One region of the Kitasatospora sp. NPDC041988 genome, then DNA from elsewhere that is predicted to be linked to it. Evidence: riboswitches for the same ligand, from Rfam matches in the RefSeq annotation. Region 1 holds a riboswitch; each other region holds the start of a gene.
The links. A riboswitch is a leader RNA that binds a small molecule or an ion and turns the genes downstream of it on or off. The one in region 1 is predicted to bind cobalamin.
Positions count from the first base shown of each region.

Region 2: linked by a shared signal. The riboswitch ahead of nicT (Nickel transporter NicT) and the one ahead of ACZ6NC_RS06740 ((2Fe-2S) ferredoxin domain-containing protein) in region 1 are both predicted to bind cobalamin.
Region 3: linked by a shared signal. The riboswitch ahead of ACZ6NC_RS14305 (cobalamin biosynthesis protein) and the one ahead of ACZ6NC_RS06740 ((2Fe-2S) ferredoxin domain-containing protein) in region 1 are both predicted to bind cobalamin.
Region 4: linked by a shared signal. The riboswitch ahead of metE (5-methyltetrahydropteroyltriglutamate--homocysteine S-methyltransferase) and the one ahead of ACZ6NC_RS06740 ((2Fe-2S) ferredoxin domain-containing protein) in region 1 are both predicted to bind cobalamin.

Region 1 is NZ_JBVJCO010000004.1:153,755-160,621, forward strand. It holds gene ACZ6NC_RS06720 (cytochrome P450 family protein) at 112-1,287, opposite strand; partial or broken gene ACZ6NC_RS06725 (Tat pathway signal sequence domain protein) at 1,668-2,465, shown strand; gene ACZ6NC_RS06730 (carbohydrate-binding protein) at 2,445-2,855, shown strand; gene ACZ6NC_RS06735 (histidine phosphatase family protein) at 3,110-3,673, shown strand; cobalamin riboswitch at 3,727-3,897, shown strand; gene ACZ6NC_RS06740 ((2Fe-2S) ferredoxin domain-containing protein) at 3,930-4,361, shown strand; gene ACZ6NC_RS06745 (hypothetical protein) at 4,980-6,185, shown strand; gene ACZ6NC_RS06750 (tetratricopeptide repeat protein) at 6,238-6,867, shown strand, end outside.
Region 2 is NZ_JBVJCO010000010.1:47,183-54,049, reverse strand. It holds gene ACZ6NC_RS12740 (AAA family ATPase) at 222-1,067, shown strand; gene ACZ6NC_RS12735 (Fpg/Nei family DNA glycosylase) at 1,163-1,972, shown strand; gene ACZ6NC_RS12730 (DUF3995 domain-containing protein) at 2,054-2,506, opposite strand; gene ACZ6NC_RS12725 (RNA polymerase sigma factor) at 2,645-3,163, shown strand; gene ACZ6NC_RS12720 (SRPBCC family protein) at 3,160-3,639, shown strand; partial or broken gene ACZ6NC_RS12715 (ArsR/SmtB family transcription factor) at 3,784-4,125, opposite strand; cobalamin riboswitch at 4,208-4,398, shown strand; gene nicT (Nickel transporter NicT) at 4,432-5,583, shown strand; gene ACZ6NC_RS12705 (EamA family transporter) at 5,617-6,483, opposite strand; gene ACZ6NC_RS12700 (helix-turn-helix domain-containing protein) at 6,623-6,867, shown strand, end outside.
Region 3 is NZ_JBVJCO010000011.1:156,842-163,708, reverse strand. It holds gene ACZ6NC_RS14320 (hypothetical protein) at 1-291, opposite strand, end outside; gene ACZ6NC_RS14315 (alpha/beta hydrolase family protein) at 754-1,866, opposite strand; gene ACZ6NC_RS14310 (transcriptional regulator) at 2,029-2,739, opposite strand; cobalamin riboswitch at 2,964-3,124, shown strand; gene ACZ6NC_RS14305 (cobalamin biosynthesis protein) at 3,218-4,183, shown strand; gene ACZ6NC_RS14300 (cobyric acid synthase) at 4,180-5,721, shown strand; gene ACZ6NC_RS14295 (putative cobaltochelatase) at 5,714-6,867, shown strand, end outside.
Region 4 is NZ_JBVJCO010000065.1:16,814-23,680, forward strand. It holds gene metE (5-methyltetrahydropteroyltriglutamate--homocysteine S-methyltransferase) at 1-2,079, opposite strand, end outside; cobalamin riboswitch at 2,243-2,464, opposite strand; gene ACZ6NC_RS38820 (CopD family protein) at 2,678-3,847, shown strand; gene ACZ6NC_RS38825 (ArsI/CadI family heavy metal resistance metalloenzyme) at 4,102-4,611, opposite strand; gene ACZ6NC_RS38830 (ArsR/SmtB family transcription factor) at 4,699-5,067, shown strand; gene ACZ6NC_RS38835 (aquaporin) at 5,064-5,810, shown strand; gene ACZ6NC_RS38840 (arsenate reductase ArsC) at 5,856-6,275, shown strand; gene ACZ6NC_RS38845 (hypothetical protein) at 6,403-6,867, shown strand, end outside.

The sequences.
Region 1 (6,867 bases):
TGATCTTCGCCCTGGGAGCCTTGGCGCGCTCTGGGGTGCACTCAACCGTGTGAATCGCCTTCAGCGCGCCAGTCGTGGCCGGAAGCGGCGGAGCTGGTGCGTCGGGCATGGTCACGGTAGAACCGGTAGGGAGACCAGGCCCCGCATCAACCTTGTGTGCCGCCACTCCAACTCCTCGGCGGGCACTGCGAGGCGAAGCCGAGGGTAGCGAGTAGCGATGGCCCGAAACGCGATCTCGCCCTCGGCACGAGCCAGGGGTGCCCCGAGGCACCGGTGGATTCCGTGCCCGAAGGCGAGGTGCCCCTTGGCATCCCGGTTGATGTCGAGTCGGTCCGGGTCGTAGAAACGCGCAGGGTCGCGGTTCGCGGCGCCGGGCGCGATGAGCACCGGGGAGCCCGCAGGAATCTCGGTGCCGCCGAGGCTGATGGCCTCGGTGGCGAACCGGAAGGTGGCCATGCTCACCGGGGAGTCGAGCCGGAGAAGCTCGTCCACGGCCGCGTCGACCAGGTCAGGCTCGCCTCGCAGGCGGTGCAACGAATCCGGTGCCTGTAGCAGGGCCAGGAGACCGTTGCCGATCAAGTTGGTGGTGGTCTCGTGCCCGGCCACGAGAAGGAGCACCGCCAAGGAGACGAGTTCGTTCTCGCTGAGCCGGTCCTCGCCGTCGCGGGCACGGATCAAGTCAGTGAGCAGGCTGTCGTCGGGGGTGCGGCGCTTCGTTTCGATGAGGTCAGCCAGGTAGCCGGCGACGGCGTGCGAGGCGGAGTCGATCCGTTCGGGCTGTCCGGCCGCGAAGAGTTCGTTGGACCATGTGCGCACCGCCGCGCGGTCGGCGTCGGGAACTCCGAGGAGTTGGCAGATGACGGTGACCGGCAGCGGGACGGCGAGGCTCGCGATGGCGTCGGTCTGCTCGCCGGGCGCCCACGCGTCGAGCAGCTCGTCCGTCACGCTGGCGATGTGAGGGCGGAGCCGAGCGACGGCGCCTGGCGTGAACGCCTTCGTCACCAGGCTCCGCAGCCGTGTGTGTTGAGGTGGATCGGTGGCCAGCATGCTCTGGGACACGGCGGGGTGCAGGTTGCGTCCCGTGTCCTTGCCGGCGAAGAAGGCCGCCGTGTCCTTGGACAGCCGCGGGTCGGTGAAGGCAGCTCTGGCTTCGGCGTAGCCGGTGACGAGGTAGCTCGACCGCCCTCCTCCGCTGGGCACGTTCCGGACCGGCGAGGTGCTTCGGAGTGCCGCGAGGGTGGGGTACGGGTTTCGGAAGAAGCCTTGGTCCTGAAGTGGGTTGCTCATTCTCGTCCCTGTGCCGTCTCGAGCATCGGTGCCTCGCGCGAGGCCGTCCGGACGATGCCGCTTTCGGCGTACGCCCGTGCCACCGAGCGTAGCCAGTTGGTCTTGGCCCGGAGGTTCCCGCGCGGGCGGCGGTTCCGGGGCCGGCGTGCCGGCGCCGATCAACCGGGGCGTGTGGGTGGGCTGGGCACCCAGGTCGCCTGCAGTGGCGGCGTGCCTTCCACTCGGGCGCGCCCGTTCCCGGACGGGGCCGGGGTGGTCCTGCGGCGGCTCCGGGATTGGTTGGGAAACTTTCCTAACCACATCTCTTGACCGTGTTCCCTCATCCCGGGATTCTGTACGTCACCCAGTTCACTCCTCCCCGGGGAAGGCACGGTAGCGCCATGAACAGGCCCTCGCGCAGAACAGTCCTCGGCGCCGCCCTCACCGCCGTCGCCACCGCCGGACTGCCGCGCACCACCGCCTCGGCCGCCACCCTGGCCGTGGCGAGCTGGCAGCAGCGCTGGGCACCGTCGGCCGCCACCGTCGGCCTCGCCGCCTTCGAGACGATCGAGGACGACCGCGCCGACTCCCATCCGGCCGGTCATCCGCACATCCGGGTCGAGAACGACACCTACCGCTGGACCATGCACACGGTGGACCGGGACAGCTCCACCGACCGGCAGCGCCACGAGGTCACCGGCATGCGCAGCCCCGCGGGCGGGGCCTACCTGCAGTGGCTGCCCGGCCAGACCTGGCGGACCACCTACTCGATGTACATCCCCTCCTCCTTGAAGGCGACCACGACCTTCACCCACATCATGCAGATGAAGCAGCCCGGCAACGGCACCTCGCCAATCGTCGTGCAGTCCCTGCGCCGGGTGGGCGGCGCGCAGACCATCGAACTCCAACTCCCCGTCAGCGGAGTCCTGGTGGGCCGTACCAGCCTGGACCAGCTGCACGACCGCTGGGTGGACGTCGACTTCCAGATCAAGGTGGGGGACGGCAGTTCGGGGTCGGTCCGGTGGATCCTGCGCAGCGCGGGCGCCACCGTGGTCGACGTCACCAGGACCGGCGTCGACACCTTCCTCGCGGACCGAGTGCGGCCCAAGTGGGGCATCTACCGCTCGCTCGGCGACACCTCCGGCTCCCTCCAGGACTGCTACCTGCTGACCACCGCGATGCGCGGCTACCAGCTGGTCTCCGGCGGCTCCGGCGTCTACCAGGCGGAGGAGGCACGGATCTCGCAGGGCACCATCGAGGCCGACCACGCCGGGTACGGCGGCACCGGATTCGTCAACCTGGCTAACTCCGCCGGGAGTTACGCCGAGTGGACGGTTCAGGCGGGAGCCGCGTCCGGGGCCACCCTCGACCTGAGGTACGCCAACGGCACCACCGTCGACCGGCCGATGGACATCACCGTCAACGGCACCCGGATCGCCGCCGGGCGCCCCTTCCCGCCCACCGCGGGCTGGGACAGCTGGGCGACCAGCTCGCTCCCGGTCCCGCTGAAGGCCGGAGCCAACGCCATCCGGGTCACCTCGACCACCGCCGACGGCGGCCCCAACCTCGACCGGATCACCATCCGCTGACACTCGGGGCCACCGCCCTGTGGGGGCGGCGCCCGCCTGGCTTACAGTGGCGCGACCGTGCGGGATTCGCACCGGACTTCCGTCATGCCGTCCTCGTCATATCGAGCAGACGGTATCGGCAGCCGGCGGTTGCGCCAGGAGCGTGCGGGCGGCGCGGATCCGCCGGTCTGTCCCGGGGTGCACGCCCCGGCGCCGCGTGCGTGGACCGATCGGCGGATTCCACGGGACAGTCGGAGAGGCAGAGGAGGAGCGGCGTGGCGGTGCGGGTGACGTTGATCTCGGCGGCGATGAGCGAGGCGATGCGGCAGGCGCGCTTCGACGACGACAGCCCGCTCGACCCGGCGGGGCTGCGGCAGGCGCGGGAAGCCGCCGGCGACATCCGGGCCACCGGTCAGGTGCTCGTCTCCCCGTCGGTCCGGTGCCGCGAGACCGCCGAGGCCCTCGGCCTCCCCGCCTCGGCCCGGTCCGCTCCCGGCGGGCGCGAGATGGGCCGCTGGAGAGGCCGCAGGCTTGACGAGGTGGCCGCGGCCGAGCCCGGGGCGGTCGCCCGGTGGCTGGCCGATCCGGAGTTCGCCCCGGAGGGCGGGGAGAGCCTGCTCGATGTCCTCGCGCGGGTCGGTACCTGGCTCGACGCCCTTGCCCCGGAGGCGGGAGGGGTGGTCGTGGTCACGGAACCGGACGTCGTTCGGGCCGCCGTCCAGCACGCGCTCGGCGCGCCGGCCTCGGCGTTCTGGCGGCTCGATGTGGAGCCGCTCTCCGTCACGGACCTGAGCGGACGTGCCGGCCGGTGGAACGTGCGCTGCGGGCGCCTCGCGTGAGTGGGCCCGGGTTGACGTGTTCGTACGCGGTGGGGCAGGGTCGCGCACGAAATGTAAGCATCCGAGACCACGGTGCGCAGGAACCCGGTGTGATTCCGGGGCGGTCCCGCCACTGTGACCGGGGAGCGACCCCCTGCAGGTGACGATCACGGCCTTGTGGCCGGAAGGTCGGGGCGAGCGTCGATCCGGGAGTCAGGACACTGACCCGTGGTTTCTCCGACGGTTGGGGCGCGGAACCCCACGAGGAGGTTGGGCGATGTCACCGGTAACGGCTGCCGTCGATGTCGTGGTCTGCCGGGGCTGCTGCTGCGGCACTGCCAGGAAGCGGCCCGGCACCGATCACGAGGGTCAACTGGCCGTGCTCGCCGAGGCGGTGGCGGCCCTGCCGGCCGCGCGCCTGGTCGTCACGGACTGCCTGGGCCCCTGCGAGCAGGCCAACGTGGTGGTGGTCCGCCCGCACGGGCGGCACGAGGACGGTCGGCGCGCCCGGCCGGTCTGGTTCGGGAACGTGACCGACGCCACGGGAACGGCCGAACTCTGCGCATGGATAGGGGAGATCGGCCGCGCCGCCGGGCAGGCGCCGCCGGAGGGCCCGCTTCCCCCGCTGCTGGACTCGCTGCGCATTCCCGCACCGGGGCCGGAACGTGTGAGGGACACGGCGCGGCGAGCCGGCCCGTCGGAGGCCTGACCGTCGAAGGCCTGACCGTCGAAGGCCTGACCGTCGAGGTCGACGCCGAGGCCGGGTAGGGGCCGGGCAGGGGCGGGCGCGCAGCGGCGCGCAGCGGCGCGCAGCCCCACCGGAGGGTGGCCCGCTCGGGTGTCCTTGGGGTCTGCGGGATCAGCTTATGTGGAGAGCAGGGCGCCGGTCCGTTATTTCAGTTTATTAGTTGCTCTCCCGTCCCTGAGGTCTCCGCACCGCCCTCGACCTGGGGACTTCCTCGGGGAGCTGATGCCTGCTCAGGTCAGGGCGCCTGGATCTATTGACACGATCACCACACCTTCATCACTCTTGGTCCATCGCCAAGCTGGCATGGATGGCTCCCAGTGGGTCATTCATCTCAGCTGATGGCACTGTTGATGACCCATCACCGAAGGAGGTGTGTGCGATGAAGAAGATCGTCGTCCGCAAGGCCGGCCCGGTTCGCCTGACCAGCGCGGCCCGTGCGCTGTACCTGCCGTGGTCCTGCGCCGTGCAGAACTGAACCGATCCCCCCGGGTAAAGGGGGAACACGGTGCCGGCCGGCCACTACGTCCGGCCGGCACCGCTCCACCCCGCCCCCTCCGCCTACCTCCCGCAGGAGGATCCGTGCACTCCTCCACGGACAGCAACTCCACCGCCCCGGGCATCGACCTGGACCGGCCGATACCGCTCCGTGAGCTCGTGTACCTCCCCGAGGCCGACGAGGTCACCATCGGCAGCCCGGAGACCGACACCTACGCCGTCTTCCCCGCCGACGGTGCCGAGTTGGTCCGGATGCTGGCCGAGGGCCTCACGCCCCGCGAGACCGCCGGACGCTACGAGGCCGTGCACGGTGAGAGCGTCGACATCGCCGACCTGGTCGAGGCGCTCGTCGACCTCGACCTCGTCCGCCCCGCCGGCGACGACACACCGGCGGGACCTGCCACGCCGGTGCGCTGGCAGCGTCTGGGGCAGCTGGTGTTCAGCCGACCGGCCCTCGTGGGCTACGCACTGGTGACGGCCCTCGCCGTGACCGAGATGGTCCGGGTGCCCGAGCTGGTCCCGCGCGTCGACAACCTGTTCTTCAGCTCGTCCTACACCCTCGTCGTGCTGATGCTGTTCGTCGGCCAGGTGCCGCTGCTCGCCCTGCACGAGGCCTTCCACGCCCTGGCCGGCCGCCGGCTCGGCCTGCGCTCGCGGCTCTCCATCGGCCGCCGCCTGGTCTACCTGGTGCTGGAGACCTCCCTCGACGGGCTGGTCAGCGTGCCGCGCCGGAAGCGCTATCTGCCCATCATGGCCGGCATGCTGGCCGATGCCCTGGCGATCGCCCTGCTCACCCTGGTCGCCGACGTGACCCGCGACGCCAACGGGGTGGTCGCGTCGCTCTGTCTCGCGATGGCCTACGCCACGGCACTACGCCTCGCCTGGCAGGGGTTCTTCTACCTGCGGACCGACATCTACGTCCTGCTCAGTACCGTCCTGGGCTGCGTGAACCTCCATGCCGCCGCAACCGACGTGCTGCGCAACGCCGTTCGGCGGGTCGTCGGCCGGCCGCCGCTGGACCTCTCCGCCCACCACCCGGTCGACCGGAGGGTGGCGCGCTGGTACGCCTGGCTGATGCTGGTGGGCTACGTGTTCACCCTCACGATGTTCGCCGGGGTCGTCGTACCGACGGCGTACCGCATGCTGCACGACATGTGGCTGCGCCTGACCGGACAGGCCGACCTCGCCGGCCGCCTCGACTCGCTCGCCCTCATGCTGCTCAGCCTCGCGCAGACCGCCGCCGTCGTCGTGCTCGCCGCCCGCGAGCGGCGCGCCGCCCGGTCGGCCTGAGCCCCGAACCCTCCCTTCGCCCCTGCGCCACCGCACGAAAGGCAGCTGTGTCATGGCCGAGCACCGCCACCACTGGGTCCGCGCCGCCGGGCGTCCCGCCCGCGTCGACGCCCGCGAGCGGCTCGACCTGCCGCCCGTGCTCGCCGCGGTGAACGCCGACCGCCGGCTGCGCGGGCCCTACACCGCCGTCGGCTCGATCCTGCGGGCGATCGTCCCGGACGCGCTCGCCCGCTGCCCCGAGGCCGTCACCGGGCACGACATCGAAATCCTCTCCACCACGCCGGAACTGCGTGACCTGGTGCCCGCCACCCGCGAGACGCTGACCTCCCTGGCGGTGCCCAAGGAGCGCACCCGCTTCTACTCCGCGCTGCGCACCCTGCGGATCGCCCACGGCCTGGTCGAGTTCCTGGAGGCGTACCTGCGCGCGGCCGGTCCGGCCCCGCGCACACTGATCGTCGACGACGCCCACCGGGCCGACCCCACCGACGCCGAGTTCCTCGCCGTCCTGCTGCGGCGCATCGATCCCGCGCTGCTCACCGTGGTCGTCACCACCGGCAGCGAGCCGCCGGAGCGCCCGGCCGGCATCGGAAGCGAGGACCTTCCGACCGCCCTCGCCACCTGGTGCACGGTGCTCGACCTGTCGGACCGGGGCGGCCGGCCGGACGAGGGCCGGTCGGCGGAG
Region 2 (6,867 bases), on a different contig from region 1:
ACGCCGGGGGTGGGCACGTCCCCCCACGTCCCGTCGCTCCACCGGCCCCGCCGTACCCCGGCACCGCGACCGCCACGGCTCCGCCGGCCCCGCAGCCACCGGCGAGCGGGGTGCCGCAGGGCGCGGCCCAGACCGCTCCGGGCGCTCCGGGCGCTTCGCAGGCCGTGCCCGCGACCTCGGCGGCTCCGCAGCCGGCGCCCGTCGCGGCGCAGCCTTCCCCGGTGGCCCCGCAGCCGGTACCGCCCGCGCCGGTCGCACCGCAGGCCGCGGCCCGGCCCCCGTACGGTGGCCACCCGGCCGTCCCGCCGACCGGTCCGGTGCCGGTGCCGCCGGGCGCGCCCGTGCCGCCGCCCGGTCCCATGGCACCCGCGGCACCGGTCGTCCCCGCGGCCCCTGCTCGTACCGCCGCTCCGGCCCCCGCGCCCGTGCCCGCCGGGTCCACCGGGCACTTCCTGCTGCCCTCCGGCGCGCCCGTCCAGCTCCCGCCGCACCCGCAGCCGCACGCGCCGGCCGGGCCGCTCGCCGTGCTGCTGATCGGCCCCGCCGGTGCCGGCAAGACGACCGTCGCCCGGCACTGGGCCGAGCGCCGGCCCACGCCGACCGCGCACATCAGCCTGGACGACGTCCGCGAGTGGGTGCAGTCCGGCTTCGCCAACCCGCAGTCCGGCTGGAACAACGCCTCCGAGGCGCAGTACCGGCTGGCCCGCCGCACCTGTGGCTTCGCCTGCCGCAACTACCTCGCCAACGGCATCTCCTGCATCATCGACGACGCCGTCTTCCCGGACCGCCCTGCGATCGGCCTCGGCGGCTGGAAGCGCCACATCGGGCCCGGCATGATCCCGGTCGTGCTGCTGCCCAGCCTGGACTCGGTGCTCAGCCGCAACGCCCGGCGCAGCGGCAACCGGCGGCTCAGCGACGAGGAGGTGGCCCGGATCCACGGGCGGATGGCCGGCTGGTACAACTCCGGGCTGCCGATCATCGACAACTCGCACCTGGACGTCGCCGCCACCGCCGCCGAGCTGGACCGGGTGATCCTGGCGCGGCTGATGGGCATCCCGGTCCGCTGAGCCACCCGCCTCCGGGGCCCGCGCCCGGCCGGGCTGTCGGTGCCGGCTGCGATGATGGACGCGTCCTGTCGAACCACCCGGGGGAGCTGACGCCCGTGCCGGAAGGCCACATCATCCACCGCCTCGCCGCCGAGAACGCCAGGGCCTTCGGCGGCCGCCCCGTCCGGGCCAGCAGCCCGCAGGGCCGGTTCGCCGACGGCGCCAAGCTGGTCGACGGCCAGGTGCTGACGGGTGCCGAGGCCACCGGCAAGCACCTCTTCCTCGGCTTCGAGGGCGGCTCCTGGGTACACATTCACCTCGGCCTGTACGGCGGGTTCGGCTTCGGCGAGGGCCCGGCGCCCGAGCCGGTCGGCCTGGTCCGGCTGCGCCTGGAGAACGACGACGCCTACGCCGACCTGCGCGGCCCCAACACCTGCGCGCTGATCACCGGCGCCGAGAAGGCCGCCGTCGCGGACCGGCTCGGGCCCGACCCGCTGCGCGCCGACGCCGACCCGGAGCCGGCCTGGCGGCGGATATCCGGCAGCCGGACGACGGTCGCCGCGCTGCTGATGGACCAGAAGGTGCTGGCCGGGGTGGGCAACGTCTACCGTGCCGAGGTGCTGTTCCGGCACGGCGTCAACCCGCACCGGGCCGGGCGTGACCTCACCCGCGCCGAGTGGGACGCGATCTGGGCCGACCTCGTCGCCCTGATGCACGAGGGCGTCGGCGCGGGCCGGATCGACACCGTCCGCCCCGAGCACACCCCCGAGGCGATGGGCCGTCCGCCCCGGGTGGACGACCACGGCGGCGAGGTCTACGTGTACCGCCGGGCCGCGATGCCCTGCCTGGTCTGCGGCACCGACGTCCGGACCGAGGAACACGCCGCCCGGAACCTCTTCTGGTGCCCGACCTGCCAGCAGGCCTGAGGCCGCCGAGCCGGCCGAGCCGGCCGAGCCGGCCGGGCCTGAGCCGTCCCCGGCCGCCCGACCCGGTCCGGTCAGGAGCCGTCAGCCGTCCGTCCGCCCGCGGGCGACCGACCAGGCGGCGGCCGCGCCGGCCAGGCAGAGCGGCGTGTAGAGCGCCAGGTTGAGCGGGTAGAAGACCGAGCCGGTGTCGGCCCCGATCCCGGCCGCCCAGACCAGCCCGGCCAGCCCGCGGGCGAGCATCCCGCCGGCCACCGCGCGAGGGCCCCAGCGCAGCGCCACCGCGGGCAGCCGGCCGGCCAGGCCGTCCAGTACCCCGCCCCGGGCGAGGACCAGGGCCGCCCCCGTGAACAGCGCCGCGGCGAGCGGGACCAGGACCGGCGGGGTGAACGGCACGTCGGCGTTGAGCACGGCCTGGGAGAGCGACGCCGTGTCGGCCGCCGGCCAGGTGCTGCCGGTGGCCCAGTAGACGTGCAGCAGGCCGTCGGCGGCGAGCACGGCGGCGACGGCGAGGGCGGCGGTACGGCGGCGGTTCATGGTGGTCCCCCAGGGGATGCGACGGTGTGTCACCCGCAGGAGCGGCCCCGCCCGCCGGACGTTCCCGTGGCGAGCGTCACACCGGAAAGTCGCCCGGGAGAGGGAACGTCCGGGCCTCCCGCCGCCTCTGATGCGGATGTGGATGGTCCCGACACCCGAACCGCCAGCGACCCCGCCGCCCTGGTCCGCGCCGCCCAGCGCGGCGACCAACTGGCGGTGAGCGAGCTGCTGGAGCTGGTCACGCCCTACGTCCGCCGGCTCTGCGGCCCGATCGCCCTGGACGACGGCCCCGACGCGACCCAGGAGGCGCTGATCGCCGTCTTCCGCAAGCTGGGCCAGCTCCAGGACCCGGCCGCGCTGTTCGGCTGGGTCCGCTCGATCGCCGTCCGGGAGGCCGTCCGGCATGTGAAGCGGGTCGCCCGCTGCGTCCCGGCCGACCTCTCCGAACTGCCCCGCCCCGGTGATCCGCAGCTGGCCACCGACATCGAGGACGTCCTCGCCCGGCTCAGCCCCGAGCACCGGGCCGTCCTGGTGCTGCGCGACCTGGAGGGCCTGGACGAGCGGGCCACCGCCGACCTGCTGGGCGTGGCGGCCGGCACCGTGAAGTCCCGGCTCTCCCGGGCCCGACTCAGCTTCCGAAGGGCGTGGCAGCAGTGAGCGCGCAGACCCCCTGGCCGGTGGCGGCCTTCGACCCGGTGCGCCGACTGCACGTCATCGCCGCCGTCACCCCGGGCGCCGACGTCCGCGAGACGGTGATCGACGCGCCGTTCGACCAGGTCTGGGCCGTCGCGGCGGACCTGGAGGACGGGCTGCCGCGCTGGCTGCCGGATCTCCGCACCGTCCGCCTCACCGCGGGCCCGGCGGACGGCCGCGCCGAGGCCCTGGTGGTGGGACACAGCCGGCTGCGGGCCCGCTTCGACGTCGAGCTGACACCCGGCTGGTGCCTGATGCGCAGCCGCTTCCTGCTCGGCGGCATGGCGGCGCGCCCCGAGCCGGACGGCACCCGGTTCGCCTTCCTCGGCGCCTTCCGCCTCCCCGCCGCCGGCCTGGTCACCCGGGCCCTGCGGCCCGCCACCGACCCGCTGGCCCGGCGCTCGCTGCGCCGTTTCGAGCGGCTGGTGCGGCAGGGGTGACACCGGCCGCGGAACGGATGATGCCGGCTCAGGGCCCCCGTCGGGCCGGCAGGTGAGTCAGCCGGCCGCAGCGGTGGGCTCGTGGTGGTCCGTCGCGGAGCCGCCGGCGGTGTCGGGCGCCGGCTCGTGGTGCTCGGCGGCGGCGCATTCGTCCAGCAGGGGGCGCATGGCGTCGTCCACGAGCCGGTAGCGCACCACGCGTCCCTCCTTGTCCCCGGTGACCACGCCGGCTGTGCGGAGCAGCCGCAGCGCCTGGGAGACGGCGGGGTCGCGCATGCCGGTGGCGACCGCGAGGTCGCTGACGGCGAGCGGCCCGGCGCGGTGCAGGGCGAGCAGCAGGGAGAGCCGCCCCGGGTCGGCGAGCAGTGAGAACCGCTCGGCCCAGGACCGGACGTGCCCGGTGTCGCCGATGGCGGCGATGGCCTCGCAGACCCGGTGCCCGTCGATGGTGCGCTGACCCGCGCGGTCGGCCGGTACGAGATGCATGCGGACATTCTTGCAGGCCCCGGCCTGTGATCCTGGACACCTGCGCAGGTGCGCAGCCTTGCAACGGTGCTGCGCGGCCCCCTACGGTGTTGCCCGCCGTGGTGCTCGGGAAGACCGGTGACGGACCCTCAGGGTTCAAGTCCGGAGCGGCCCTCGCCACTGTGATCGGGGGAGTCGTCCGTACCCACGACGCCACTGGGCGCCTCGCGCGCCTGGGAAGGCGGGTACGGAAGCCCCGTCAGCCAGGAGACCGGCCACGGCATCTCACGAACGACTTTCCACGAGGTGCTGGAGCGTGATCCGCAGATGACCGTGCCCGAAACCGCCGCTGCTCCGGCGGCGCCGTCCGTCCTGCCCACTTTCCGCTGGAGGCGGGAGGACACCGTCCGCACGGCCGGGCTGATCGGGGTGATCCTGGCCATGCACGTGGTGGCGTTCGGGACGCTCATATTCCTGGTCGCCCCCGAGAAGTACGAGGTCGGCACCCAGGTCTTCGGGGTGGGCCTGGGTATCACCGCGTACACCCTCGGGATGCGGCACGCCTTCGACGCCGACCACATCGCGGTGATCGACAACACCACCCGCAAGCTGATGGCGGACGGCAAGCGCCCGGTCTCGGTGGGCTTCTGGTTCGCCCTCGGCCACTCGTCGATGGTGGTCATCATGGCCGCCCTGGTGGCGGGCGGCGCGCAGCTGGCCAACACGCTGATGGACGACGAGTCGGTCACCCACCAGTGGCTCGGCGTGGTCGGCACCTCCGCCTCCGGTGCCTTCCTCTACCTGATCGGCGCGCTCAACCTGGCCGCCCTGTTCGGCATCCTGAAGGTGTTCCGCTCGATGCGGGCCGGGCAGTTCGACGAGGCGGAGCTGGAGGAGCACCTCAACTCGCGCGGCTTCCTGGCCCGGGTGCTGAACCGGGCGACCCGCTCGATCACCCGGCCCGGCCAGATGTTCCCGGTCGGCATGGTGCTCGGCCTCGGCTTCGACACCGCGACCGAGGTGACCCTGATGGTGATGGCCGGCTCCGGCGCGGCCTCCGGGCTGCCCTGGTACGCGATCGTCTGCCTGCCGCTGCTGTTCGCGGCCGGGATGAGCCTGTTCGACACGCTGGACGGGACGTTCATGAACTTCGCGTACCAATGGGCGTTCTCCAACCCGGTACGCAAGGTGTACTACAACCTGACCATCACTGGACTGTCGATCGCGGTGGCGTTCATCATCGGCACCATCGAGCTGGTCGGGGTGCTGCACGAGAAGCTGGACCTCACCGACCCGGTCAGCGGCTGGATCGCGGACATCTCGCTGGACAACGTCGGCTACGCGATCGTCGGGCTGTTCGTGGTGGTCTGGGCGGCGGCGATCGCCTACTGGCGGCTCGCGGGGGTCGAGCAGCGCTGGAGCCCTCAGGCGGTGAAGGCGGCTGCTCCGGAGGACGCCGCGTCGGAGTCGGTGAAGTAGTCGGCGAAAGCAGCCGGCGAAGCAGCCGGCCCGTCAGGCCGCCGCGAGCAGCAGCGTCCCGGCCACGGCGAGCCCGGCACCGACCACCTGCACCGGGCGCAGCCGCTCCTTCAGCACCCCGCGGGCCATCAGCGCGGTGACCACCGGGTAGAGCGAGGCCAGCACGGCGGCCGCCGCGGCCGAGCCGCTGTGCGAGGCCAGCGCGTACGTGCCGTTGGCGGCGACGTCGGCCACGCCGACCGCGGTGAGCGCGGGGAGCCTCGCCCGCAGGCCGGGCAGGAGCCGGCTGCCGCCTCCGCCTTCGCCTCCGTCGCGGTGCAGGCTGAGCAGCAGCGCGCCGCCGCCGACGGCGACGTTGCAGAGCCGCTGGACGCAGAGCACCAGCAGCAGTCCGCCACCGGTGGAGGCGTGCGCGATCAGGGCCATCACCGCGCCGAAGCCGAAGGCGGCGCCAAGGGTGAGAGCCAGCACCCGCCGGGCGGCCGCCGGTCCGCCGCGCTCCGGCCCGCCGGCCAGCACGACGCCGACCACGGCGACCGCGATCCCGGCGGCCTGGCCGAGCCCGGGGCGCTCGCCCAATGCGAGTCCGACGCCGACCGGTACGGCGACGCCGATGGTGGCGAGCGGCGAGACCACGCCCATCGGGCCGAGCGCGAGCGCCCGGTAGAAGGCGAGCATGGCGAACGGGCCGATCACCCCGGCGGCGACGGCGTACCAGAGGGCGGGGGAGGCGTCCGTCCAGCCGCCGGTGGCCAGGACGGCGGCGAGCAGCAGCACGGTGGCGGTCAGCTGGGAGGCGACCACCACGGCCAGCGCGGGCAGCCGGCGGGTCAGCGCGCCGCCGCCGAAGTCGGCCAGGCCCCAGAGCAGGCTGGCGGAGAGGGCGAGCAGGGCGCTCATGAGGCGGCCGGGAGGGCCGGCGGAACGTAGGACAGCACAATGCACCCCGCAGTACAGTCGAATGGACTCGTTGCCGAGTGGGCAGCGTAGTCCACTCAAGTGAACTATTCGAATCAATATATTGAACTGGACTGACCGCGTGCCGGACCCCGACCTCGTCTCCCAGGCCCTCGCCCGGAACCTCAAGCGCGTGCGCGCCGAGCGCGGCCACACCCTCGACGCGCTCGCTGCCCGCTCCGGCGTCAGCCGGGGCATGATCGTCCAGATCGAGCAGGACCGCACCAATCCGAGCGTGGCCACCGTGGTCCGGCTCGCCGACGCGCTCGGCGTCTCGATCGCCCGGCTGCTCGACTACGACGAGGGCGCGGGCGTCCGGATCGTCCC
Region 3 (6,867 bases), on a different contig from region 1:
GACCACGGCCTCGTCGTCGTGCTCCCAGGCGTGCAGGCGCCAGCCGGGGGCGGCGCCGCCGTCCCGGGCCTCGACCAGGCCGACCAGCAGGGCCTGGCCCCACGCGTTGGCGGCGGCGCCGACCGTCATGGCCAGCGCGCGGCCGGCCGCGCGGGCGTCCTCGGGGAGCAGCTCGCCACGCTTGTCGACCTCGGCGAGCTCACCGGCCCAGCGGGCGATCCGGACGGCGTCGACCAGCATCCGCCGGGCCAATGGGGCCAGCTCGGCGGGAGCGGGGAAGCCCTCGGGCACCGGGACCCGGCCGCGGCCAGGGGTGGGTGCGGGGCCTCGTCGGCGGGGTACGCCGGGGCCGCCCGGCCGGGCGCCGGCGGGGTGGTGGGCCGTTCCGGGGAGACGGGTAACCGTCGCACCGGAACCGATCGTCGGCGGGAGCGGGGCATCACGGTCGCGCGGGTTCCGAGACGTCACGTCGTGCAGTCTTCCCCTTGTACCGGCCATCTGTCACATCCGGTTCTTCACGGGCGCCGGGAGGCGGGCACAGGGGGTCCACAAGATCGGGCAACAGAGGCCAAACCGCCTGGCCGGATCTGTGTGGCGTGGGCACGTCAGGACAGCAGGGTGAGGGGTGGGAGGAGGAAGAGGAGGGGGCGAGGAGGCCACGGAGACGGCAGGTGAAGGCGGCACGGCACCCCCGGTGGCACGGCTCGGCCGCCGGGGGTGCCACCGGGGGTGGGAGCGGGGGCAGGACCGGGGTCAGAGGAGCGGCGTGAGCCAGCGGCGGAGGTGCTCCTCGTAGCGGGCCGGGTCGGCGTTCCAGAGGGCCGCGTGGTCGCCGCCCGGGAAGGCCAGGAGGCTGACCACGTCGGAGCGGTGATCGGCGAGCCGGGCAGCGGCCTGCCAGGGCGCCACCGGGTCGTCGGGGCCGTGCAGGACGAGGGTGGGCACCCGCAGGTCGGTACCGTCCGCGATCCGGGCGAAGTCGGCCAGGTCGACGCCGGTGCGGCCCTCCGCCGCGAGGACGCCGAGTCCGGCGGCGGCGCCGCGGAAGCCGGCTCGGGCGGCGCCCCGGCGGGCGGTGGCGGGCAGGTCGAGGACGGGCGAGTCCAGGATCAGGCCGCTGACCGAGGACGCCCAGGCGGACCGGGCGGCGGTCTGCAGGGCGATGGTGGCGCCGAGCGACCAGCCGTAGAGGAGGATCCGGCCGGCGCCGCTGTCCAGGGCGAGCCGCACGGCCGCCTCGACGTCCCGCCACTCGGTCTCGCCGAAGTGGCCGAGGCCGTCCGGGGACGCGGGGGCGCCCGCGTCCCCGCGGTAGGTGACGGCCAGGACGGGCAGGCCGAGCCGGTCCAGCAGCGGAAGCACCGGGAGGGTCTGCTGCCGGTCGGCGCCGGCGCCGTGGATCAGCACGACCCAGGTACCGCGCTTGCCGTCGAGGTACCAGGCGGGCAGGGCCCCCAGCTCGCCCGCCGCGGAGGTCTCGGAGTACGGCAGGCCGAGGGCGCTGGTCGGGTCGCCGAGGTGGACGCGGGGGGTGAAGCGGACGGCGGTGCCGGGTGTCAGGGTGCCGCGGTCCGCGCGGGCCAGCCGCCGGGTGACACCCTGCTCGTCGCTGTGCAGGATCTCGTCGACCACGGCGTGCCCGCCGTCGCCCCACTCCACGGCCCAGCGGCCGGGGCGGGCGCTCTCCGGGCTGCGGGTGAAGGTGGCGCGTCCGGCGGCGAGGGCCTGGACCAGGACGGGGCCGGCGGCCCGCTCCCGGCCCGCCGGGCGGACCATCCGCTCGGAGGCCCGTCGGCCGATGACCAGCACGGCGGCCCCGGTACCGACGACGGCGGCCGCCACGGCGGCCGCGGTTCCCCAACGCATATCGCTCCCCGCTCTGTTGGTCGCGGACTGGGCAGTGTGCCCACCAGTGTCGCGGACTGGGCAGTGTGCCCACCAGTCCACTCGCGGGGGCGGCGGCCGGCCACCGGACACGGCCGTCCGGGTCATGCCGGGCTCGCTCCGGGGCGCGTGCCGGGAAGACGCTCAGGCCGGGATCTCGGTCTCCAGCCGCCCGAGCAGCTCCCAGAACCGCTCGCCGAGCGGCCGCTCCGGCTGCGTGCTCCGCGCCGCCGGGGCCGGGGAGCCCCAGCTGCCGGCGCCCCAGTGGGAGGAGACCTGGTTCTCGTTCTGCAGCGCCGTCAGCACGGCGGCGAGCTCGCTCTCGTCGACCGGCACGATCCGGCCGATCGCCCGGACGTGCGCCTGCCAGCGGCCGTCCACACACTGCCGCAGCCGCTGGTCGAGCTCGTCCCGACGGCCCGTCACCGCGACCAGCTCGCGCAGGGTCAGGCCGAGCACCTGGGCGAGCGCGTACGTCTGCTCCTGGTCACCGTCCCAGCGGCCGGTGGCCTCGGCCCGCTGGTAGTGGTGCAGGGCCATGCCGATCCTGCGGGCCGCGTTCTCCTGGTTGAGCTCGCGGGCGACCCGGAAGTCCCTCAGCCCGGCCGGGCGGACGCCCATCAGCTGGGCCGGCGGGCACCAGAGGGCGCGGGCCAGCGCGATGAACTCCTCCTCGGTGGGGCGCAGCTCGCCGCTCTCCCAGCCGAGCACATGGGCGGGCAGCAGCCGCACGCCGTGCGCGGCCATGCCCTCGGCCACCCGCTCGGGGGTCAGGCCCAGGCCGGCGCGATGCGCGCGGGCGGCCGCGGGCGAGAAGGGCACCGGGGGCACGGCGGGTGGCTGTCTTCGTCGCATGGCCCGACGGTAGGGGTCGGTGGTTGGACTGCCCCAGCCGCCGAACACACGAAGCGCGACTGTAGGGCTCTACAGGCCGCTGGACGATCGCACAGGCTGTCATGCCCCTGCGGGGGGTGACGATCAGAGGTAGCGACGGGGACGGAAACGGGGCGGGAAACATGAAGACCGTGTGACCAAACCCTCCGTGACCTTGGTTGACTCGCGGTTCGGCCGCGTGATGGGATCCTTCAGCCAATACGGAGGCATGCAGAGGAAGCCGGTGAGAGTCCGGCGCGGTCCCGCCACTGTCACCGGGGAGCACGTCCGGACGATGCCACGGCGGGCCGTCAGAAGCCGCTGGAAGGCCCGGGAGTGCGTTCGACCCGGAAGCCAGGAGACTCTCGCCCCCGGTACGTCGATCCAGGGCGCGGACCCTGAGTGAGGACACGCACGCCATGCAGGCTGCCCCGCCCCTCCGAGCCCTCTGCTGTCCGCCGTGCGCCCGCTGACCCGCGCCGCCGCCTTCGCGCTGGGTGCCGCCGCGGGGTATCTCGCCGACGCCCGGTTCGCCGACCCGCGCCGCGGCCACCCGGTGGCCGTCTTCGGCAGCGCGGCCGGCCGGCTGGAGAAGCGGCTCTGGCGCGACCACCGGGCCGCCGGCACCGCCTACACCGCGCTCTGCGTGGGCACCGTCGCCGCCGGCGCGGTGGCCGCCGAGCGCGTCCTCGGCCGCCGGCCGCTGGGCCGGGCCGCGCTGGCCGCCGCCGCGACCTGGACGGTGCTCGGCGGCACCTCGCTGACCCGCGAGGCCCGGACCATCGCCCGCTCACTGAACGCCGGCGACCTGACGGCGGCCCGCGCGCGGCTGCCGCACCTGTGCGGGCGCGACCCGAGCGCGCTGGACGAACAGCAGATCGCCCGCGCGGTGGTCGAGTCGGTCGCCGAGAACACCGCAGACGCCGTGGTGAACGCGCTGGTCTGGGGCACGGTCGCGGGCACGCCCGGGCTGCTGGCGTTCCGGGCCGTCAACACCCTGGACGCGATGGTCGGCCACCGTTCGCCGCGGCACGCCCGGTTCGGCTGGGCCTCGGCGCGGCTGGACGACGTGGCGGGCTGGCCGGGCGCCCGGCTGACCGCCCTGCTGACGGTGGCCGCCGCGCCCGAGCCCCGGACCGCCTGGCGGGTCTGGCGCCGGGACGGCTCCGCGCATCCGAGCCCCAACGCGGGCCAGGCCGAGTCGGCCTTCGCCGGAGCGGTCGGCGTCCGGCTCGGCGGGACCCTGAACTACGGCTCGCGCGTCGAGCACCGGCCGGTGCTGGGCGCGGAGCTGCGGCCGGTGACGGTGGACGACATCGAACGCGCCTGCCGGCTCTCCCGCCGGGTGGGCGCGCTGGCACTGGGTACGACCGTGGCCGGGCACCTGGTGATCCGGGCTTTCACGAGAAGGAGGGGGAACGCATGAGCAACGCGCTGCTGGTCGCCGGAACGACCTCGGACGCGGGCAAGAGCGTGGTCACCGCGGGTATCTGCCGCTGGCTGGCCCGGCAGGGTGTCGCCGTCGCGCCGTTCAAGGCGCAGAACATGTCGCTGAACTCCTTCGTCACCGCCGACGGCGCCGAGATCGGCCGCGCCCAGGCGATGCAGGCCCAGGCGGCCAAGGTGGAGCCCGAGGCGGCGATGAACCCGGTGCTGCTCAAACCGGGCGCGGACGGCCGCAGCCAGGTGGTGCTGCTCGGCCGCCCGGTGGCCGAGGTGGGCGCGCTGGACTACCGCGAACGCAAGCCCGTCCTGCTGGAGCGCGCCCTGGAGTGCCTGGCCGACCTGCGCCGCCGCTACGACGTGGTGGTCTGCGAGGGCGCCGGCTCTCCCGCCGAGATCAACCTGCGGGACCGCGACATCGCCAACATGGGCCTGGCCACCGCCGCCGGGCTGCCGGTCGTGGTCGTCGGCGACATCGACCGCGGCGGGGTGTTCGCCGCGATGTACGGGACGCTGGCGCTGCTCTCGGCACAGGACCAGCGGCACGTGGCCGGCTGGTTCGTCAACAAGTTCCGGGGCGACGCGCGGCTGCTCGCGCCCGGCCTGGAGATGCTGCGCGAGCTGACCGGCCGCCCCGTGCTGGGCACCCTGCCGATGCTGCCGGACCTCTGGCTGGACGCCGAGGACTCGCTCGACCTGTCGACCGTGGTCGACCGGACCGCCGGGCGCGGGCCGCTCGGCGCGGACGTGCTGCGGGTGGCCGTGGTGCGCTTCCCCCGGCTCTCCAACTTCACGGACCTGGACGCGCTGGCCCAGGAGCCGGGCGTCCTGGTCCGCTGGGCCACCCGGCCCGAGGAGCTGGCCGACGCCGACCTGGTCGTCCTGCCCGGCACCCGTGCCACCGTCGCCGACCTGGCCTGGCTGCGCGAGCGCGGCCTGGAGCAGGCGATCAGGGCGCGGGCGGCGGCCGGACTGCCGGTCCTCGGGGTCTGCGGCGGCTACCAGATGCTGGCGCGCACCATCGTGGACGAGGTCGAGTCCAAGGCCGGCGCCGTCGACGGCCTCGGGCTGCTGCCCACGCACGTCCGCTTCGGTGCCGAGAAGGTGCTCGGCCAGCCGGTCGGCGAGGCGTACGGGCAGCGGGTCGAGGGGTACGAGATCCACCACGGGGTGGTGTCCGTCGAGGGCGGGGAGGCGTTCTTCTCTGATGACCAGGGGCAGAGCCTGGACGGCTGCCGGGTAGGGGCGGTCTGGGGCACGACCTGGCACGGTGCGCTGGAGAACGACGGATTCCGGCGCGAACTGCTGCGCGAGGTGGCCGGGTTGTCGGGCCGGGCGTTCGTGCCCGCGCCGGACGTCTCGTTCGCCGAGGCGCGCGAGGCCCGGCTCGACCGGCTGGGCGACCTGATCGAGGAGCACGCGGACACCGACGCGCTGTGGAAGCTGATCGAGGGCGGGGTGCCGGCCGCGGGTTCGCTGCCGTTCCTGCCGCCCGGGGCCCCCTTGGAGAATCATGAGTGACGTCCGCTACCCCTTCACCGCGATCGTCGGCATGGCCGACCTGCGGCTCGGGCTGCTGCTCAACGCGGTCTCCCCGGCCGTCGGCGGCGTGCTGGTGCGCGGCGAGAAGGGCACCGCCAAGTCGACCATGGTGCGCGCGCTGGCCGGCCTGCTGCCGTCCATCGCCACCGTCGACGGCTGCCGCTTCGCCTGCGACCCGGCCGCGCCGGACCCGCACTGCCCGGACGGCACGCACGGCGGTCCGTCCGCGTCCGAACGCCCGGCCCGGCTGGTCGAGTTGCCGGTCGGCGTCTCCGAGGACCGGATCGTCGGCTCGCTCGACCTGGAGCGGGCGCTCGCCGAGGGCGTCAAGGCGTACGAGCCAGGGCTGCTGGCCCAGGCGCACCGCGGCGTGCTCTACATCGACGAGGTCAACCTGCTCCAGGACCACGTGGTGGACCTGCTGCTGGACGCCGCCGCGATGGGCCGCTCGTACGTCGAACGCGAGGGTGTCTCGGTGCGGCACGCGGCGCGGTTCCTGCTGGTCGGCACGATGAACCCGGAGGAGGGCGAGCTGCGGCCGCAGCTGCTCGACCGGTTCGGCCTGACCGTCGAGATCGCCGCCACCCGGGAGCCGGCCGAGCGCGCCGAGGTGGTCCGCCGCCGGCTGGCGTACGACGCCGACCCGGCCGGCTTCGCCGCGCGGTTCGCCGAGGACGAGCGGGCGCTCGCCGAACACATCACCGTCGCACGGGAGCTGCTGCCGAAGGTCGAGCTGACCGATGTGGCCCTCCGTCAGATCACCGCCGTCTGTGCCGCGTTCGAGGTCGACGGGCTGCGCGCGGACATCGTGATGGCGCGCACCGCCGTCGCGCTGGCCGCCTGGGCGGGGCGGACGGAGGTGCTGGAGGAGGACGTCCGCAAGGCCGCCCAGCTGGCACTGCCGCACCGCCGCCGGCGCAACCCCTTCGACGCGCCCGGGCTGGACGAGGAGCAGCTGGACCGGACGCTGGAGGAGCACGCCCAGCCCGAGGACCCGCAGCCCGAGGACCCGCGGCCGGACGACCCGCAGCCGGAGGGCCCCGAGGACGACGGCCCCGGTCCGGACGGCGGCGGCCCCGACAACGGCGGCGGCGGCGCGCCCGAGCCGGCCGGGCCCCCGGCCCC
Region 4 (6,867 bases), on a different contig from region 1:
GGCCAGCTCACCGGCGACCTGCATGTGCGAGCGGGCCGCCTCCAGCGAGATGACGTCGGCGTCGAGCTCGTCGATCGCGGTCATGATCGCACCGAACTCGGCGTAGCACATGTGAGTGTGGATCTGGGTGTCGGCGCGTACCCCGGAGGTGGCGAGCCGGAAGGCGGCGGTGGCCCAGTCCAGGTAGGCCGGGCGGTCGCCGGCCCGCAGCGGCAGGGTCTCGCGCAGGGCCGGTTCGTCGACCTGGACGACGGTGGCACCGGCGGCCTCCAGATCGGTGACCTCGTCGCGCAGGGCGAGGGCGACCTGGAAGGCGGTCTCGGCGAGCGGCTGGTCGTCGCGGACGAAGGACCAGGCAAGCATGGTGACCGGGCCCGTCAGCATCCCCTTGACCGGACGGTCCGTCAGGTCCTGGGCGTAGCGGAACCAGTCGACGGTCATCGGGTGCGGGCGCGAGATGTCGCCGGCCAGCACCGGCGGGCGCACGTACCGGGTGCCGTACGACTGCACCCAGCCGTGCCGGGTGGCCAGGTAGCCGGTGAGCTGCTCGGCGAAGTACTGGACCATGTCGTTGCGTTCGGGCTCGCCGTGGACGAGCACGTCCAGCCCGGCCTTCTCCTGGAACGCGATCACCTCGCGCACCTCGGCCTCGATGCGCTCCCGGTAGGCGCCCTCGTCGATGCGGCCGGCGGTGAGGTCGGCGCGGGCGACGCGCAGTTCGGCGGTCTGCGGGAAGGAGCCGATGGTGGTGGTCGGCAGCAGCGGCAGGCCGAGTCGGGTGCGCTGGGCCTCGGCGCGCTCGGGGTAGGCCTGGGCCCGGCGGCCGTCGGCCTCGGTGACGGCGGCGGTACGGGCGCGGACGGCCGGGTCGCGGGTGATCGGCGAGCCGGCCCGGGAGGCGAGGTCGGCCCGGTTGGCGGCGAGTTCGGCGGCGATCGCGTCGGTGCCCTCGCGCAGGCCGCGGGCGAGCAGGGCGGTCTCGCCGGCCTTCTGACGGGCGAACGCGAGCCAGCGGGCGATCTGCGGGTCCAGGTCGCGCTCGTCGGCGGCGTCCAGCGGGACGTGCAGCAGGGAGCAGGACGGTGCGACGTCGACCCGGTCGGCGAGGCCGAGCAGGGTCGCCAGGGTGGTCAGCGACTTCTGCAGGTCGTTGATCCAGATGTTGCGGCCGTCGACCACGCCGGCGACCAGGCGCTTGCCGGGGAGTCCGCCGACGGCGGCGAGGGCGTCGAGGTTGGCCGCGGCCGAACCGGTGAAGTCCAGTGCGAGGCCGTCGACCGGCGCCTTGGCGAGCACGGGCAGCGCCTCGCCGAGGCGGTCGAAGTAGCTCGCGACGAGCAGCTTGGGCCGGTCGGTGAGGGCGCCGAGGTCGCGGTAGGCGCGGGCGGCGACGTTCAGCTCGGCCGGGGTGCGGTCCTGGACGAGCGCGGGTTCGTCCAGCTGCACCCACTCGGCGCCGGCGGCGCGCAGGTCGGCGAGGAGTGCGGCGTAGACGGGCAGCAGCCGGTCGAGCAGGGTGAGCGGCTGGAAGTCCTCGGCCACCCCGGGGGCCGGCTTGGCGAGCAGCAGGTAGGTGACGGGGCCGACCAGCACCGGCCGGGCGTCGTGGCCGAGCGCGACGGCCTCGCGCAACTCGGCCACCTGCTTGGCCGGGTTCGGGGTGAAGACGGTGCCGGGGCCGAGTTCGGGCACCAGGTAGTGGTAGTTGGTGTCGAACCACTTGGTCATCTCCAGCGGCGCGACGTCCTGGGTGCCGCGCGCCATGGCGAAGTAGCCGTCCAGCGCGTCGGCGTCGACGGCCGCCCGGTGGCGGGCGGGAATCGCACCGACGGCGACGGTGGCGTCCAGCACGTGGTCGTAGAGCGAGAAGTCGCCGGTGGGGACTTCCCGGATGCCGGCGTCGGCGAGCCGGCGCCAGTTCTCCCGGCGCAGGTCGGCGGCGGTGGCCAGGAGGGCGCCGGCCGCGACCGCACCCTTCCAGTAGCCCTCGATCGCCTTCTTGAGCTCCCGGTTCCGGCCCTGCCGGGGGTAGCCGTGGGCGGTGGCCCGGGTTGCCGCGGCTGCGGAATTCGCTGTCAAGGGACTCTCCTTCGCGAGCCTGTCTCCTGTGGTCCCCGATGACGGGACGCAGGCGCGAAGGGTGACGAACCGGGCGGGGCCACGAGCGCACGAAGAGCGCCCAACCCGCCTGGTATGTACGCCGACCCGCCCACGAGGTCACCGGGATGGCCGCGCGCGATCGGTCGCGTGCGGGCAACGGGCAGGTCTTCGGACTCGCGGGCACGGCCGCCCCCGAAAGGGCGGACACCTACTGGCCGTCGCTTCCCAGACCCGGCCGGGCCCAGTGCGTATGACGGCGTTCGTTCCCACTCACCGCTGCGGGGCAGTCCCGGATTCCCACCGGGTTCCCTCTTGCGACGCGCCTGCCTGGCGGGCAGGGCGAACCAGCTGCCCGGCCAGCTTAGAGGGAGTCCGGCAGCCGGCGGACAGGGATTGGCTCAAGTCGTCCACATTCCGAGACGGCACCGGCCGGGGCTTCGGGCTCCGAACGAGGCGAAGCAGTGACAGGGCGCGCCACGAGGAGTCGACCGACCGGTAGCTCACAGGATGATGACGATTGAACAAGCAGCACCCCCCAGGCGACTAAGGGCGCCCTTATTTAGGCTAGCCTCACCTCATGCATCACGCCCTGCTGGCCGCGACCACGGCCGGATACACCATGCCCCAGCCCTGGCGGCTCCTCACCAAGGCCGGCTACTTCATCGGCCTCAGCGGAGCCATCGGCGCCACCATCACGTACGCGACCACCGTGCGCCCCGCGCTGCGCGCCGCGGAAACCAGCGGCCAGGACGCCGAGGTCCTGCGAAGAAGATCGGCGACCTACCTCGCCTGGGCAGGGGTGGTGCTGCTGATCGCCGGTTACTTCCAGCTCGCCGCCCGTCTCGCCCGCGCCGGCAAGGGCATGCCGTTCGGCGACGCCCTCGCCCCGGACCGGATCTGGGACTACCTCCACGCCCCGGCCGCCAAGGGCGCCTGGATCGCCCAGGGCACCGTCTACCTGGTCCAGAACGCTGTCCTGGCCGTCGCGGCCGCAGCCCTGATCGCCCTCTTCATACCGGCCAGCCGCCGCCACACGGACGCCATCGCCCTCACCGCGCTGCCGCTCTCCCTCGCCGTCACCCTGATCGCGGCCGTCCCCGCCACCAAGCCCGCCGACCTCGACCGCTGGCTCGACCTCGTCTTCGACCAGACCCACATCATCTCCGGCGTCGTCTGGCTCGGCGGCCTCGCCCTCCTGGTCGCGCTCGCCGGCACCCGCGGCCGCCTCGGCGACGGCGCCGGCCTTCTCTGGGCCGACATGTGGCGCCGGTTCAGCCTCGTCGCCATGATCTGCGTCGGCGCCGTCACCATCTCCGGCCTCTGGCTCAGCTGGAAGCACGTCGGTGCGATCTCCCAGCTCTGGACCACCGGCTACGGCATCGCCCTGCTGGTCAAGATCCTCCTGGTCGCCGGCCTCGTCGCCGCGGGCGCCTTCAACCAGTTCCGGCTGATGCCCCGCATCGCCCAGGCCCGCCGCGCCGACGACAGCTCCTCCCTCCTCCACCTGACCCTGCGGCACTTCCCGAAGGTCGTCTGGGGCGAGGTCGCCCTCGGCGTCGCCGTCCTCGTGGTCATGCCCTTCCTCGCCGGCTCGGCCCGTACCGAGTCCGGCAGTGCCAAGGCCGTCTCCTCCGGCAGCATCTTCGCCGCCGGGGCCGCCCTCGTCATCGCGCTGGCCGTCTCGCTCTACGCCACGGCCAAGGCCTCCGACGCCCTGTCCCGCCGCCCGGCAGCGGACGCCGCCTGAGCCGGTACGCCGAATCCCGACCACCGACCGCAGAAGGCCGCCCCGCGCCGATCCTTGGCAGGGGCGGCCTTGCCGTACGCCCACCCGCCCGGCGCCGCGCACGCTCGCCGCCCTCCGGTGCCGGACGCCACTCGGCCGGGGCTACCGCAGCGACCTCCGGACCGCCCCGAATCCCGGTGGCGATCCTTCCTGTCGGCCGCCCCGGGCCGGCGGGGAGCAGTGGCGGCGAAGGCGCCGTCGCCCCCTGTCGCCGCTCAGCCGGCGCAGGCGCATCCGGCAGCGCTCTTCGCCTCGACCGGCGTCCGCTGGGGATCGACCGCCTGCTCGTCGGGAGTGCAGCAGGCGGTGGTGCCGCAGCAGGCGTCCGGCGCGGCGGCAGCGCTCCTGCCGAGGGTGTCGGCGTCGGACTTGACGACGTAGACCTCCCAGGGCTCCTCACCGGGGCCGGTGACCCAGACCTTGTCCTGGAGGGCGTAGCAGCAGGAGGTGTCGTTCTCCTCGAAGGTGGCCAGGCCGGCCTCCTTGAGGCGGCCGGCGGCGGCGGTGACCTGCTCGGTGGAGGCGACCTCGACGCCGAGGTGGTCCAGGCGGGTGTCCTCGCCGGCCTCGCCCTCGATGAGGACGAGCTTGAGCGGGGGCTCGGTGACGGCGAAGTTCGCGTAGCCGGGGCGGCGCTTGGCCGGCTCGGTGCCGAACAGCTTGGAGTAGAAGGCGATGGAGCCTTCGAGGTCGGCGACGCGCAGGGCGAGCTGAACGCGGGACATGGCGGTTCTCCCCGATCCGGTCTTGTATCGACGGCTGTCGATATGGCCGACCTTGCCACCGGATTAGATGGCTGTCAACATAGACGCATGTCGAATCTGGAACTGCCGGTGCTCGACCAGGACGACGCGGCCGCATGCTGCTCGCCGATGGTCCGCGAGCCCCTGGGCGAAGAGGCCGCCGTCGACCTGGCGAAGATGTTCAAGGCCCTGTCGGACCCGGTCCGACTGCGGCTGCTGTCACTGATCGCCTCCCACGAGGGCGGCGAGGCCTGCGTCTGCGACCTGACCGGCCCGTTCGACGTGTCCCAGCCGACGATCTCCCACCACCTCAAGGTCCTGCGGGAGGCCGGACTGGTCGGCTCCGAACGCCGCGGAACCTGGGTCTACTACTGGGTGCTGCCCGCCGCCCTGGCCCGCCTCTCCTCCCTCCTCGACACCCCGGCAGGCGCGAGATGACCGAGCCCGCCCCGCTGGGCCGCCGGACGGCCGTCGAGTTCGTCGGGACGGGCGCGCTGGTCGCGATCGTGGTCGGCTCCGGCATCCAGGCCACCGAGCTGTCCCAGGACGTCGGCGTGCAGCTGCTGGCCAACGCGCTCGCGACCGTGTTCGGCCTCGGCGTACTGATCGCCCTGCTCGGCCCCGTCTCCGGCGCCCACTTCAACCCGGCCGTCACCCTGGCCGCCTGGTGGACCGGCCGCCGCGGCGGCGACGGGCCGGGCCTGCGGGAGGTTGCGGCCTACGGGAGCGCGCAGATCGCCGGCGCGATCGGCGGCGCGGTGCTGGCGGACGCGATGTTCGGTGAGCCGCTCCTGCGCTGGTCCGCCCACGACCGCTGGTCACCGCACCTGTGGCTGGGCGAAGTCGTCGCGACCGCCGGCCTGATCCTGGTGATCTTCGGCCTCGCCCGCATCGGCCGCGCGCACTTCGCCCCGGTCGCGGTCGCCGCGTTCATCGGCTCGGCGTACTGGTTCACCTCCTCGACCAGCTTCGCCAACCCCGCGGTGACGATCGGCCGGGCCTTCACCGACACCTTCGCCGGCATCGCCCCCGCCTCGGTGCTGCCGTTCATCGCCGCCCAACTCGTCGGCCTGGCGGCCGGCATCGCGCTGGTGGCGGTGGTGTTCGGCCGCCCGGCGCCCGTCGGCGAGGACGTCGTCGTCCCGCACGGGGACCACCACCTGGCCGCATCCGGCCGCTGAACCGCCGCAGCCGACCTCCCCCGTCTCGAAGATCAAGGACCCGTTGTGAGCACTCCCGCCGTCCCGTCCGTGCTGTTCGTCTGCGTGCACAACGCCGGCCGGTCCCAGATGGCCGCCGCGTTCCTCACCCGCCTCGGCGGCGACGGGGTCGAGGTCCGCTCTGCCGGATCCGCCCCGGCCGAGACCGTGAACCCCGCGGTGGTCGAGGCGATGAGCGAGGTCGGGATCGACATCTCCGCCGAGACGCCGAAGGTGCTGACCGTCGAGGCGGTGCAGGCCTCGGACGTGGTGATCACCATGGGGTGCGGAGATGCCTGTCCGTTCTTCCCCGGCAAGCAGTACCTGGACTGGAAGCTGGACGACCCGGCCGGCCAGGGCGTCGACGCGGTGCGCCCGATCCGCGACCGGATCGAGGCCCGGATCCGCGGCCTGCTCGCCGACCTCGGCGTCGAGGCACGGGCGTGACGGCCGCCGGGCCGGTCGGGATCAGCGGAAATAGTCCCGTCGGGCGCGAACCGCAAGCCATATAGTCTGATCAACACTTTTGTGAACACGTTCAGCACTTGGGGGGCCGGTGCACCGTCACCGCATCATGATCTCCGCTGCCGTCGTAGCGGCAGCCGTCGGCTTCGTACCCGCCACGGCGCACGCAGCGGGTCCGTCCGTCAACCCCGGTGGGGCCACGACCGCCACCACCCCGGCCTCCGGGGCCGGTTCCGCGAAGGACGCGACCGCACCGGACGCCACCGCGCAGGACGTCGCCGCGCAGCAGGCGGCCAAGGAGGCCGCCGCGCAGGACGCTGCCGCAAAGGCCGCCAAGGCCAAGGCCGGGGCGCCGAAGGCGACGGCCGAATCCGCTGCGCCGACAGGTGCGAAGCAGAGCCAGTACTACGAGGTGAGTACGGGTACGTCCACTTCCTACGCGCACACCATCACCATGGCGGCCGGCGTCAGCACCGACCTGACCCCCAGCGTCAGCGAACTCGTCGTCGACTGGGGTGACGGCACCACCGACAAGGACTTCGCCAACGGCACCGAGAACGCGTACTTCAAGCAC